One region of the Streptomyces sp. NPDC057010 genome, then DNA from elsewhere that is predicted to be linked to it. Evidence: riboswitches for the same ligand, from Rfam matches in the RefSeq annotation. Region 1 holds a riboswitch; each other region holds the start of a gene.
The links. Region 1 has a riboswitch for cobalamin ahead of ACFTXQ_RS14195 (energy-coupling factor ABC transporter permease). Riboswitches for the same ligand answer to the same signal wherever they lie in the genome.
Positions count from the first base shown of each region.

Region 2: linked by a shared signal. The riboswitch ahead of ACFTXQ_RS31125 (prenyltransferase/squalene oxidase repeat-containing protein) and the one ahead of ACFTXQ_RS14195 (energy-coupling factor ABC transporter permease) in region 1 are both predicted to bind cobalamin.
Region 3: linked by a shared signal. The riboswitch ahead of ACFTXQ_RS33550 (ribonucleoside-diphosphate reductase subunit alpha) and the one ahead of ACFTXQ_RS14195 (energy-coupling factor ABC transporter permease) in region 1 are both predicted to bind cobalamin.

Region 1 is NZ_JBHUSC010000011.1:141,080-145,591, forward strand. Features, by position in the region: gene ACFTXQ_RS14180 (ATP-binding cassette domain-containing protein) at 1-524, opposite strand, end outside; gene cbiQ (cobalt ECF transporter T component CbiQ) at 521-1,270, opposite strand; gene ACFTXQ_RS14190 (energy-coupling factor ABC transporter substrate-binding protein) at 1,273-1,638, opposite strand; gene ACFTXQ_RS14195 (energy-coupling factor ABC transporter permease) at 1,638-2,333, opposite strand; cobalamin riboswitch at 2,362-2,559, opposite strand; gene ACFTXQ_RS14200 (flavodoxin family protein) at 2,674-3,387, shown strand; gene ACFTXQ_RS14205 (hypothetical protein) at 3,393-3,923, opposite strand; gene ACFTXQ_RS14210 (L-serine ammonia-lyase) at 4,030-4,512, opposite strand, start outside.
Region 2 is NZ_JBHUSC010000057.1:1,824-6,335, forward strand. Features, by position in the region: gene ACFTXQ_RS31115 (energy-coupling factor transporter transmembrane component T) at 1-463, opposite strand, end outside; gene ACFTXQ_RS31120 (SCO2322 family protein) at 460-1,116, opposite strand; gene ACFTXQ_RS31125 (prenyltransferase/squalene oxidase repeat-containing protein) at 1,116-2,381, opposite strand; cobalamin riboswitch at 2,496-2,636, opposite strand; gene ACFTXQ_RS31130 (MBL fold metallo-hydrolase) at 2,717-3,814, opposite strand; gene ACFTXQ_RS31135 (aldehyde dehydrogenase) at 3,999-4,512, shown strand, end outside.
Region 3 is NZ_JBHUSC010000071.1:16,147-20,658, forward strand. Features, by position in the region: gene ACFTXQ_RS33550 (ribonucleoside-diphosphate reductase subunit alpha) at 1-2,093, opposite strand, end outside; cobalamin riboswitch at 2,233-2,364, opposite strand; gene ACFTXQ_RS33555 (GNAT family N-acetyltransferase) at 2,409-2,909, opposite strand; gene ACFTXQ_RS33560 (hypothetical protein) at 2,971-3,156, shown strand; gene ACFTXQ_RS33565 (Uma2 family endonuclease) at 3,102-3,527, shown strand; gene ACFTXQ_RS33570 (CstA-like transporter-associated (seleno)protein) at 3,579-3,776, opposite strand; gene ACFTXQ_RS33575 (carbon starvation CstA family protein) at 3,776-4,512, opposite strand, start outside.

The DNA.
Region 1 (4,512 bases):
CCGTCCGGGTCCAGCCCCGCCGTCGGCTCGTCCAGGATCAGCACCCGCGGGGCCATCGCCACCGCCCCCGCGATCGCCGCCCGCTTGCGCTGCCCGTAGGAGAGCAGGTGCGTCGGCCGGTCCCGCAGCCCCGCGATGTCCAGCGCGGCCAGCGCGGAATCGACCCGCTCGCGGACCTCCGCCACCGGCAGCCCCAGGTTCATCGGCCCGAAGGACACGTCCTGCTCCACCGAGGCCGCGAACAGCTGGTCGTCCGGGTCCTGGACCACCAGCTGCACCGCCGTCCGCAGCCGGGTCAGGCCGGCCCGGTCGTGGGTCACCGCCTCGCCGTCCAGCCGCAGCGCGCCCGAGCCCGGCCGCAGGCCCCCGCTCAGCAGCCGCATCAGCGTGGTCTTGCCGCTGCCGTTGCGGCCCAGCAGGACCAGCGCCCGGCCCTCGGCGATCCCGAAGTCCACCCCGGACAGCACGGCGGGCCCGTCCTCGTACGCGTAGCCCGCGCCCACCAGTTCCACCAACGGCCTCACAGGTACAGCTCCTTCAGTACGAGGGTCATGGCCACCAGGGCCGCCAGCAGCGCGCCGGACGCCGCGAGGAACCGCCAGGACAGCGCCGCCTCCGGTACGAGCACCCGCAGCGTGCCGTCGTAGCCGCGCCCGGCCAGGCCCGACTGGAGCCGCGCCGCGCGGTCGAAGGCCCGTACGAACGAGGTCGCGGCGAGCCCTGCCAGCGAACGCCACGCCGCGGCCCGGCCGGTGGTGCCCAGGCGGGCCGCCTGTGCCTGGCGGACGCGGGCGATCGAGTCGAGCAGCAGGAACCCGATCCGGTACATCACCAGGGCCACGTCCACCACCGGGGCCGGCACCCCAGCCCGCACCAGCCGCGGCAGCACGTCCGAGACCGGGGTGGTGAACGCGAACAGCAGCACGCCGAGGGAGGCCGCCGAGGTGCGCAGCAGCAGCTCCACAGCCTGCCGGGGCCCGTCGGGGGCCAGGGCGACGAACCCGTCGGGCCCGCCGACGGCGAACAGCAGCGGCAGCGCCCCGGTGAAGCAGAACCCGAGCGGGATCCGGAAGGCCCGCCACAGCTGCCGCCCGGCCACCCCGGCGGGCCCGAGGAGCACGGCGAGGGTGGCGGCGGCGACCAGCGGCCCGCCGGGCCACGGCGGCAGGCACACCGCGGTGACGGTCAGCCCGATGCCCAGCAGGGCCTTCTCCAGCGGGTGCCGGCGCCGCCAGCGGCCGGCGTGCGCCGCCGCGTCGATCGGCAGCACCCCTACGCCTCCGGCGCGGGGACGGCGGCCGACGCCGAACCCTCGGCCGCACCCGCGGCGGCAGCGGCAGCGGCGGCACCCTGACGGCGGCCCTTGCGGACGCCGAAGTAGTAGGCGAGCACGCCCGCGCCCAGGGCCGCCTGGAGGGCGAACAGCGCCGACTCCACCTCCCCGGACGGGGGCTCGTACAGCGGCGAGAACCACGGCTCGTAGTCGGGCTCCAGCTCGGTGATGGCCGACTCGGCCTGCGCGTCGGAGCCCGTGAACGGCTCCTCCTTGTCGTCACCCAGCCCCAGCGCGAGCGGGAGCACGGCCAGCGCCGCGACGAGGAGCAGCAGCAGCGTGTTGATCTTCGCGTTCCTGGACATCAGGCCGCCGCCTCCTGCTTCGACCCGGCCGGGGTGAGCTTCGCGACGCCGAGCCGGACCAGGTCCGACTTGCTGGACTGCATCAGCAGCCGCATCACGAGCACGGTCAGCAGGCCCTCGCTCACCGCGAGCGGGATCTGGGTCAGCGCGAAGATCTCGGCGAACTTCACGAGCGAGCCGGTGAACCCGGTGGCCGCGTCGGGGAAGGCCAGCGCCAGCTGGACGGAGGTGACGCAGTAGGTGACCAGGTCGGCGAAGAAGGCGCCGAAGAACACGGTCACGAGCAGCGGCACGCCGGTCTTGCGCAGCAGGCGGTAGACCCCGTAGCCCGCCCAGGGGCCGGCGATCGCCATGGAGAAGACGTTGGCGCCGAGGGTGGTGAGCCCGCCGTGGGCCAGCAGCAGTGCCTGGAAGAGCAGGGTGATCGTGCCGAGGACCGCCATGATCGGCGGCCGGAAGAGGATGGCCCCCAGTCCCGTCCCGGTGGGGTGGGAGCAGCTGCCCGTCACGGAGGGGATCTTCAGCGCGGACAGGACGAAGGTGAACGCGCCGGACGCTCCGAGCAGCAGCGTGCTCTCCGGGTTGGCCTTCACCTCACGGGTGAGGGCGCGCACGCCGTGTACGACGAAGGGAGCGGACGCGGCGCCCCAGGCGACCGCGTGCAAAGGGGGCAGAAACCCCTCGGCTATATGCATGAGTGGGGAGACCTCTCCAGCACCTCGTGGATGGACAACGCGCCCCGGCCGGTCTCCTGGCTCACGGGTGCTCATGCCCGGTCCCCGCCTTCCCGGGGCCGTGCGGTCTCCCGCGCGGGCCCAGTGGCTTCCCGCTGGGGAGTGGAGCCGGACTTCCCGATCACAGTGGCGAGGGCCGCACCGGTTTCCCACCGGTTTCCCGAACACCAAGGCCCGTTGACCCTAGTCGGCCGCGCGGACCGGTCACAACTCGGGCACGCGGCGCGGCCGGCCGGGCGGGCGTTCCCCGGACGGGCGCGGCCGGGTGGCGGCGCGGTCCCCACCCGCGGAGGCTGGGGGTGTGGCTGCCGACTACTCGTACCCGGACCTCACCGCCGTCTACGTGAACTGCACGCTCAAGCGCTCGCCGGAGACCAGCAACACCGAAGGCCTGATCGACAAGAGCCGCGCCGTCATGGAGTCGGCCGGCGTCCGGACCTCGCTCATCCGGGCCGTCGACCACGACATCGCCACGGGCGTCTGGCCGGACATGACCGACCACGGCTGGGAGAGCGACCAGTGGCCGGTCCTCTACAGCCGGATCATGGACGCCGACATCCTCGTGCTCTGCGGGCCGATCTGGCTCGGCGACAACAGCTCGGTGATGAAGCAGGTCATCGAGCGGCTCTACGCCTGCTCCTCGATCCTGAACGAGCAGGGTCAGTACGCCTATTACGGGCGCGTCGGCGGCGCGCTGATCACCGGCAACGAGGACGGCGTCAAACACTGCGCCATGAACATCCTCTACAGCCTCCAGCACCTCGGCTACGCGATCCCACCGCAGGCCGACGCGGGCTGGATCGGCGAGGCCGGACCCGGGCCCTCCTACCTCGACCCGGGCTCGGGCGGCCCCGAGAACGACTTCACCAACCGCAACACCACCTTCATGTCGTGGAACCTCATGCACCTGGCCGCCCTCCTCAAGCGGGCGGGCGGGATCCCGGCGCACGGCAACCAGCGTTCGCTGTGGGACGCCGGCTGCCGTTTCGACTTCCCCAACCCCGAGCACCGCTGACGGTGCTAGCAGCGGTTCAGGCGCGCGATGTCGATGACGAACCGCTCGGGGGAGTGCAGGACGAAGGTGCGGTAGTACGGAGTGGTGTCGAAGGCGGCGCCGAAGGTCACGTACCCCTCGAAGTCGCCGGTGAGGGCGAGGCCCTTGAGGACCGGCAGATGGATCCTGGCCAGCTTGGGGCCCTTGTAGACGGACCGGCCGGCGTCGTCGTGCGCGGCGGCCGGGTGGAAGCGGATCTGCAGGAAGGACTTCCCGGGCAGCGGTACGGGCTTGCCGGACCCGTCGTAGACCAGCCGGGGGACGGAGGTGACGGTGACCGGGGGCACGTGGCCCCGGAGGTCGATGACGATCCGGTCGAAGGCGGGGTGCCCGCCCCAGCGGGCGTTGACCACCAGTGCGGTCCGGGTCTGTGCCGGGGTGGTGGTGCCGGTGGTGGTCGTGGTGGCGGTGGCGGCCGGAGCGGCGAGCGCGAGTCCGGCGGTGAGCAGGACACCGGAGGCCAGGGCCACGATCCGGCGGAGATGCGTGTGGATCATGACGTCCCCTCGATTCACGAGAGACGGGGACTGGTACACAACAGGGGACGCCAGGACCGGAACCTTTGGTTCCGCCCCCTGCGTCCCCTGTCGCGGAGCTACCGGATCAGCACTCGATGACGTTGACCGCGAGGCCGCCGCGGGCCGTCTCCTTGTACTTGACCTTCATGTCGGCGCCGGTCTCCTTCATGGTCTTGATGACCTTGTCCAGGGAGACCTTGTGGCTGCCGTCGCCGCGCATCGCCATCTTCGCGGCGGTGACCGCCTTGACGGCCGCCATGCCGTTGCGCTCGATGCACGGGATCTGGACCAGGCCGCCGACCGGGTCGCAGGTCAGGCCCAGGTTGTGCTCCATGCCGATCTCGGCGGCGTTCTCGACCTGCTCCGGGGTGCCGCCCAGCACCTCGGCCAGGGCGCCGGCCGCCATCGAGCAGGCCGAGCCGACCTCGCCCTGGCAGCCGACCTCGGCGCCGGAGATCGAGGCGTTCTCCTTGAACAGCATGCCGATCGCGCCCGCGGCGAGGAGGAAGCGGACCACGCCGTCCTCGTCCGCGCCCGGCACGAAGTTCACGTAGTAGTGCAGGACCGC
Region 2 (4,512 bases), on a different contig from region 1:
CGGGGATGGGGGAGCCGAGCAGCATGGAGAAGAGGAGGCGCAGGCCGATGACGAAGAGGCCGAGCTTGAGGAAGGCCCCGTAGGAGCGCGCCCAGGGGGCGGAGCTGCGGCGGGCCGCGACCACGTAGCCGGCGACGCCGACGATCAGGCCGAGGAGCAGCGGGTTGGTGGTCCGGGAGGCGGCGGTGGCGAGACCGAGGGCCCACAGCCACCAGGCTCCCGCGTGCAGGGACGTCGCGCGGCGGGCCTCGGGAGCCTTCCATTTTTTGTACGTAGGCCCCTGCGAGGGGTCGTGCGCCGCGGGGCGGCTCCGCCGGGGCGGGGTCCCGTCGCCGGGTGCGGCTCCGGTGGGGGTACGGCCGGCCTGCGGCCGGCCGGCATACCCACCCGCACCACCCGTGCGGGTCGTGGGTCGACCGCGGGTGGCCGGCCCCGGCCGGGTGCCGCCTGGTGGCTGCGTCATCGGGAGCGGCGGCGGCGGGACTGCCAGACGGCGGCCGCGGCGAGGGCGGCCACCGCCGCGAGGCCCGCGAGCAGCCCGGCGGACGGGCCGCCGCCGGTGTCGCCGTCCGCCGAGGGGACGGCGGACGGGGCCGGGGCGTCGGCCATCGGCTCGCCGCAGCCCTGCTCCGGGTAGCCCGAGATCGCGCACAGCAGGGCCGCGCCGTTGTAGCGCAGCGGCTTCGCGACCGACGCCAGGGCCTCGGCCGCCGTGGCCTCCGGGGCCACCTGCGCACAGGCCGTGCGCGGCTCCGCCTGCGGCGGGGCGTCGCCCGCCGGGGCGTCCGCCGGGACGCCGAAGTCGACGACGACCGCCACCCGCTTGCGGCCCTCCACCGGCGCGGTGGCCCCGCACACGGCTCCGAAGTCGGCCGCGGCCCGCGGCTGCGCCGCCTGGTCCCCGGCGTCCTTGCTCACGGCGAAGCGGAACCCCTGCACGGAGCCGTCCGCCGGGCGGGCCGTCGACGGCCCCGCGGTGGCGTACGCCCACGTTCCGCCGGCGCCGTCCCAGAACGACCAGTAGCGGTAGCTCGACGCCAGCGCCGGCGCGGCGGCCAGCAGGGTCAGCACGAGGCCGAGGGCCAGGGCGAGGGCCGGTACGGGAACGCGGCGCATCAGAGCCGGTTCTTCTTCCGGCGGCCGCTCAGCAGGATGCCGATGCCGACACCGGCCGCGGCGCCCGCGCCGATCATCCACCACACGTTCTGGTTGCCGGAGCCCTCGCCCTTCTCGCTCTTCACCTCGGTCGCGCTCGTGTCCGCGCCCTGCGGGGCGGGGCCGGTCGCGTTCAGCTCCGAGACCAGGTCGGCGCCGCCGAAGGACTTCGGGTCGGTGCCCGTCGCGTGCGCGGCCAGGATCAGCGTGCCGAGGGCCGCCGGGCTGCCCTTCGCCCACGGCGCCGAGTTGCCCTTGAGCCACTCCAGCGCGCCCGCCGCCGACTGCTTGTGTCCGGCCGCGGCCAGGGCGATCACCGCCTCGGCGGTGTTGCCGGTGTCCGGGGTCGGCTGGTCTGCGCCCGGGGTGACGGCCGTGAGGTGGCCGTCCTTCTTCAGGGCCTCGGCCAGGTAGCCGGCCCCGCCCTGGGCGGCGGCCGCAGGGTCGGCGGGGTCCGCCGCCGGGCAGGTCAGCGCCGCGGCGGGGGTGTCCGTACCGGTCGGGACGACGGCCGCGCCCTTGCCGAGGCCGGCCAGCACCGCCGCGGCCGTCGCGTGGGCGTTGGCGGGCAGCTTGCCGTCGGCCGGCTGGTACGCGAAGGCGCCCCGGTCGGCGGCCGGCTCGGCGGTGCAGCCGAGCTGGAAGGGGAGCAGGCCCTCGTACGCCGACTTGCCGGTCTTCGACTTGACCTCGGCCGGCTTCTCGCCGGCCGCCACCAGGGCGCTGATCACGATGCCGGTCGAGATGGCGTCCGTACCGGTGTCCATGGCGCCGCCGGGGCTGTTGCTCCAGCCGCCGTCCGCGTTCTGTACGGACTTCAGCCAGCCGACGGCCTTCTTCACCGTCTCGTCGTGGCCGCCGACCGCGGCCAGCGCCTGTACGGCGGCCGCGGTGGCGTTGGAGTCGATGAACGTCGAGGCGTCGCAGGCCTTGGCGGTGTCGGCGCGGAAGGAGGGGAAGGCGCCGTTCGCGCACTGCTGGCCGGTCAGCCAGTCCACGGCCTGCGCGGCGGGCTTGATGCCGACGGTGTCCTGGGCGAGCAGCGCGAAGGACTGCCGCCACACGCCGTCGTACGTCGGGTCGTTCTTGCCGTAGAGCCCGGAGGGGATCACGGGCGGCGCGGAGGGGGAGGCGGGCGGCGCGGTGTCGGCGAGGGCTGCGGGGGCCGCGCCCACGCACAGCACGGCGGAGGCGGCGAGCGCGGCGGCGCTGCGGCGGACGATCATGGGGGCGGGTGCCTCTCCTGCTGGGGAGCGGGAGGCAGGCACGCACAGGCACCGGGCTCCGGCTCCGTTTACCTCGACGGTGCCGGCCGCCGGGGGCCCCGGCGACGCGAGCCGCGCACTGACGGTACGGGGCATTCCGGCTCCCCGCCCGGGCGGCGCCGGTGTGGCGCCGGGGGTGGGTCACGGTTGCGGGTCAGCGCCGGAATTGCACCGGCTTCCCCCCGTACGAAAGTGTGGACGACGGCCTCACTCTACCGGCCCGTAGCCCGCGTGCCCGGTGGCGCCGGGCGGCAGCGCCCCTTACCGGCGGGCCCGGCGGGGCCCGGCGGCGCGGCTCACAGGGCCCGGTACGTCACCGGGTCGCTGCCCGGGACGGCCTCCGCGCGGCCCTGCTTCACCAGCCGCCGCAGGTGGGCCTCGGCCTCCGAGACGGCGATGTTGCGGGAGCCGTACGGGATCTGCTCCCAGGGCCGGTTCCATTCCATCCGCTCCGCCAGCCCCCACGGGGTGAGCGGCTCGGCCAGCAGCGCCCACAGGCCGGTGAGCCGCTCCTCGTGGTGGTCCAGCAGCTCCCGTACGCGGGCGGGCGCGTCGGTGAAGGCGTGCTGGTGGGCGGGGAGCACCTCGGCGGGGCGGAGGCGGCCGATGCGTTCGAGGGAGTCGAGGTAGTCCCCGAGCGGGTCGGTGACGCGGGTGTCCTCCGGGTTCTCGTAGAGGCCGATGTGGGGGGAGATCCCGGGCAGGAGGTGGTCGCCGGAGAAGAGGCGGCCGTTGCCGGGGAGGTTCGCCGGGTGCTCCTCCTCCAGGTGCAGGCAGACGTGGCCGGGGGTGTGGCCCGGGGTCCAGATCGCGCGGAGCCGGCGCCCGGCGAGGGGCAGCAGCTCGGCGGGGACGATCTCCCGGTCGGGCACGGCGGCCCGCAGCCCGGGCAGGGTGCGCATGCGGCCGCTCGCGCGGGCGGCGCGCAGCGGGGCGATGTGCTCCTCGGGGGCTCCGGCGGCGGCGAGCTTCTCGCTCATGTAGTCGAACCAGACGCCGGGCTCGGCGCCCCGGGTCCGTACGACGACCTCCGTGTCGGCGGCGTGCATCGCGATCCAGGCGCCGGAGGCCTCGCGGACCTTGCCGGACAGGCCGTGGTGGTCGGGGTGGTGGTGGGTGATGACGACGCCGTGGACGTCGGCGACGGCGGTGCCGAGCGCGGCGAGGCCGGCGACGAGGGTGTCCCACGAGGCGGGGTCGTCCCAGCCGGTGTCGACGAGGACCGGGCCGCGGTCGGTGTCGAGGACGTGGACCAGGGTGTGGCCGAGCGGATTGTCGGGGATGGGGACTTTGACCGCCCACACCCCGCCGCCGTGGTCGGTCACGTGCGGGGCGTCCTGCGGGGCGTCCTGCGGAGTGGTTCGCGGGATGTCCTGTGACCTGTCCTCTGGCATGAGGTCCCCCTGTCTGGCTCCTGGAACGAGAACTTGTTCCACTTGAACTGGTAGCCCAAGTCGACCATCTTCAAGGGCTCCTGACTAGTCGTTGGATCTTCCCGGCTGTTCCGTCCTGGCCGTGGACTCCTCCAACTAGAACTGGTATCAGTTCTGGAACGCCAAGCCGCAGGAGGCATCAGCCATGACCGAGCTCGTGGAACACGGACAACTGTTCATCGGCGGGGAATGGACGGATCCGCAGGGCACCGACACGATCCAGGTCGTCTCCCCCCACACCGAGCAGGTCATCGGCTCCGTGCCGCACGCCTCCAAGGCGGACGTCGACCGGGCGGTCGAGGCCGCGCGCAAGGCCTTCGACGAGGGCCCCTGGCCCCGGATGTCCCTCGACGAGCGGATCGCCGTCGTCACCCGCATCAAGGACGCCATAGCCGTCCGGCACGAGGAGATCGCCCGCTCGATCAGCTCCCAGAACGGATCGCCGTACTCCTGGAGCGTCCTCGCCCAGGCGCTCGGCCCGATGATGGTCTACGACGCCGCGATCACCGTCGCGCGCGCCTACCCGTACGAGGAGTACCGCCAGGGCGTGCTCGGCCCGATCCTGGTGCGCCGCGAGCCGGTCGGCGTCGTCGCGGCCGTCATCCCGTGGAACGTCCCGCAGTTCGTGGCGGCCGCCAAGCTGGCCCCGGCGCTGCTCA
Region 3 (4,512 bases), on a different contig from region 1:
TGCGGGATCTCCCACGCCGTGCGGTACAGCTCGCGCACCTCGGCCGGGATCCAGCCGAAGCCCTGCACCGAGCCGGAGGAGTCGCGCAGCGCCTCGCGGGTCTGCGCGTCCCACACGCCGAGCTGCTTCAGCTCCTCCACCAGGTAGGCGTTGACCTGGAGGAACTCACCGCTGAGGGTCTCGCGCTTGAAGAGGTTGGAGACCTGCGGCTCGATGCACTCGTACACGCCCGCGATCGAGGCGATCGTCGCCGTCGGGGCGATCGCGAGGAGCAGGGAGTTGCGCATGCCGGTCTTCGCGACCCGGGCGCGCAGCGCGTCCCAGCGCTCCGGCCAGTTCAGCGCCACGTCGTAGTGGTCCGGGTGCAGGACGCCCTGGGCGGTGCGGGTCTCGGCCCACGCCGGGAGCGGGCCGCTGCGCTCGGCGAGGTCGCAGGACGCCTCGTACGCGGCCAGCATGATCCGCTCGGAGATCTTCGTCGACAGGGCCTTCGCCTCGGGGGAGTCGAAGGGGAGCCGCAGCTTGAAGAAGACGTCCTGGAGGCCCATCGCGCCCAGGCCCACCGGACGCCACTTGGCGTTGGAGCGGCCGGCCTGCTCGGTCGGGTAGAAGTTGATGTCGACCACGCGGTCGAGGAAGGTCACGGCCGTCCGGACGGTCTCGTCCAGGCGCTCCCAGTCCAGCTCCCCGCCGGCCACGAAGGCGCCCAGGTTGACCGAGCCGAGGTTGCAGACGGCGGTCTCGCCGTCGTTGGTGACCTCGATGATCTCGGTGCAGAGGTTGGAGGAGTGGACGACCGTGCCGGGCAGCGCGGTCTGGTTCGCGGTCCGGTTGGAGGCGTCCTTGAAGGTCATCCAGCCCTGGCCGGTCTGCGCGAGCGTGCGCATCATGCGGCCGTACAGGTCGCGGGCCGGCATGGTCTTCTTGGCGAGCCCGGCCGCCTCGGCCTTGACGTACGCGGCGTCGAAGTCGGCGCCGTACAGGTCCACCAGCTCGGGGACGTCGGCCGGGGAGAACAGCGACCACTGGCCGTCCGCGTTCACGCGGCGCATGAACTCGTCCGGGATCCAGTGGGCGAGGTTGAGGTTGTGCGTACGGCGCTGGTCCTCGCCGGTGTTGTCGCGCAGCTCCAGGAACTCCTCGATGTCCGCGTGCCAGGTCTCCAGGTAGACGGCGGCGGCGCCCTTGCGGCGGCCGCCCTGGTTCACGGCGGCGACGGAGGCGTCCAGGGTCTTCAGGAACGGCACGATGCCGTTGGAGTGGCCGTTGGTGCCGCGGATCAGCGAACCGCGGGCGCGGATGCGGGAGTACGACAGGCCGATGCCGCCGGCGTGCTTCGAGAGGCGGGCGACCTGGTGGTAGCGGTCGTAGATCGAGTCGAGCTCGTCCAGCGGGGAGTCCAGCAGGTAGCAGGAGGACATCTGCGGGTGCCGGGTGCCGGAGTTGAAGAGCGTGGGGGAGGACGGCAGGTAGTCGAGGCGGCTCATCAGCCGGTAGAGCGAAGCCACTTCCTCGACGGCGCGCACGCTCTCGTCCTCGGCGAGGCCGCAGGCCACGCGCAGCATGAAGTACTGCGGGGTCTCGATGACCTGGCGGGTGATGGGGTGGCGCAGCAGGTAGCGGCTGTGCAGGGTGCGCAGGCCGAAGAAGCCGAACCGGTCGTCCGCGCCCTCGGCGAGAGTGTGTTCCACCAGCGCGTCCAGGCGGGCCGCGTGGGTGCGGACGAACTCGGCCGTGCGGTCGGCGATGAGCCCCTCGCGGTGGCCGACCTCGACGGAGGCGGAGAAGGAGGTGGCGCCCTGGCCGGCGGCCTCGTCGGCGACGGCCAGCGTCAGCAGCCGGGCGGCGAGCCTGGAGTACGCCGGGTCCTCGGAGATCAGCCCGGCGGCGGCCTCGGTGGCCAGCCCCCGCAGCTCGGCCTCGTCGGCGGCGGCGCTGCGGCCGCGCAGCGCGGCGGCGGCGACCCGGCCGGGGTCGGCGTCGGGGAGGTCGGCCGTCAGCTCGGTGAGGGTACGCAGCAGCGTGGCCCCCGGGCCCTCGGTGTTGTCGCCTGAAACGGACTCGGCGCGCGGTGCGGAAGGCGCGATGGTCACGGCGGGAGCTCTCCCTCGCTCGGCCCGGCGTCGGCGGGCAGGGCACGGGGAGGCGCATGCGGGCGCGACAGGTCGCGCACACCGCACGGCGTCCACCGGCCCAACCGCGAGGCCCGGACGTATCGGCACCCGGTTCGGTCGAGCCGGGCGCACTGTCGGCAGGTCTTCGGACTTGCGGGTGCACCGATGGGTGCACTTCATACCGTTGCGGGACAGTTCCGGATTCACACCGGATTCCCCTGCGGCGACAGCAGGCATGAGCATACATGTGGGGGCCGTGTCCTGTGCGACCCCCTAGATGTTGTGTCGCCGTGGCTACAGTTCGAGACCGTACGTAAGCAGAGTGAGGGCGGGGAACGGCGCCCAGTCCCGCGCGGGGGTCCGTACGAAGCCGAGGCGTTCATAGATCCGGTGGGCGGCCGGCATGTCATCCGACGTGGACAGCACGAGGCGCCGTACGCCGTCGAGGGCCCGGGCGCGGTCGATGCAGGCTCGTACCAGTGCCTCGCCGGCCCCCTGTCCGCGGCCCTCCCGGGCGACGGCCAGCATCCGGAACTCGGCTTCGTCGGACTGCGCGATGTCGCGGAAGGAACTCCCGGGCGGGGCGAAGGCCACACCGCCGAGCAGCCGGCCGTCGCTCCGCACGGCGACCAGTATCTCGCTGTCGGCGGCCCGCCCGGCCACGTCCCGCAGCCGCGCGAGGTACGGGTCCTCCTCGCCGTAGGTGAGCAGCCCGTCCCCGAGGTAGGCCCGCGCGGTGATCTCCCCGAGCTCCTCGTACTCCGCCGGCAGCGCCTGCCTGATCACGATGTCCATGCGGTCGAGTGTGCCGGACACTACCCTGACGGGCATGGGCACCCGAGGGGATCGACCCCACATGCTTCCCGAAGAGTTCGAGGCGGTGGCGCGGATCGCCGCCCGCGTGGCGCAAGGGCTGCGGCTCGAGTTCATCGACGGGCGACTGAGCGTCAAGGCCCGGCATGACGGGAATCGGGGGAGGGTGGCCCAGTGGCTGACGCGCGGCTTGCTCGAGGCGAGGCCGGAGCTCTTCCTGCATGCCTGAAGGGACTGCGGGTACAGACGGATCTCGCGTGCCGTGCCACGGCCGACGGCGCGTTGGCGCCGAGCGAGGCGTTCGCAGGACAGGGTGAATGGGGCGACCCGAAGCCGGTGCTCATGGTTGCCGAGGTCACCTCGTACGACCGTGAAACCGACCGGCGCAGCCGGGTCGACAAGCCCCGGGCCTATGCGGAGACCGGTATCCCTGTCTATCTGCTGGTCGACCGGGACAACGGCCTGGTTGCCGTCCACAGCGAGCCCGACGGGCCGCGGTACGAGCTGGTGCGCAGCATTCCGTTCGGCAAGGACGTCGAGCTCCCCGACCCCGTCGGCGTCACCCTCCGGACCGAGCCCCTCAAGGACTGGGTGCGTTGAGCCCACACGCGCCGAAGGGCCCCGCCGGGGGGCGGGGCCCTTCGTGTGTGTTCAGCAGCAGCGGAAGCCCTCGCGGGGGTCCGCCTCGCGGGCGTCCGTGCGAGCCCGCTCGAACTCGCGGCGGGTCGGGACCGCGGCGTGCGGGTCGTGGGAGCGGGCGTGGGCGACGTGGCGGTCGTACGCCGCCTCGCCCGAGAACTCCCGTACGTAGTACCGGGCCCGCTCCAGCGCGCTGCGCAGGCGGCTCATCAGGCCACCGGCTCCTTCGGGCGTCCGCCGCCCGAGTCGAGGCCCGCCGCGGCGAGCTCCGCCCGCTCCTCGGCGGTCGGGACGAGCCCGGCCGGGGCGATGATCTTCGACTCGGTCCACGGGACCTCGGAGAGCCTCACGGACTCGGGGCTGCTGATGGCCTTGAAGCACGTCCGGGCCGCGTCCGCCAGCACGATGATGATCAGGATCGCGAACAGCGCCGACAGCGCGCCGTCCACCGTGGCGTTGGTGACCACGGTGTGCATGTCGTCCATGTTCTTCGCGGGCGGCAGCACCTTCCCCGCGTCGATCCCGGTCTGGTACTTGTCGCGCTGCGCGAAGAAGCCGACCTTCACGTCCTCCGAGAAGATCTTCTGGTAGCTGGCGGTGAGCGTGACGGCCACGTCCCAGGCCAGCGGAACGCCCGTCACCCAGGCCCACTTCAGCCGGCCGGACTTGACCAGCAGCGTGGTGCAGACGGCCAGGGCCACCGCGGCCAGCAGCTGGTTCGCGATGCCGAACAGCGGGAAGAGCTGGTTGATGCCGCCGAGCGGGTCCTTGATGCCGACCCACAGGAAGTAGCCCCAGCCGCCGACGACGATCGCGCTCGCCAGCCAGACGCCCGGCTTCCAGCTGACGTTCCTGAAGGACTTGTGCACGTTGCCGAGGGTGTCCTGGAGCATGAACCGCCCGACGCGGGTGCCCGCGTCGACCGTCGTCAGGATGAACAGCGCCT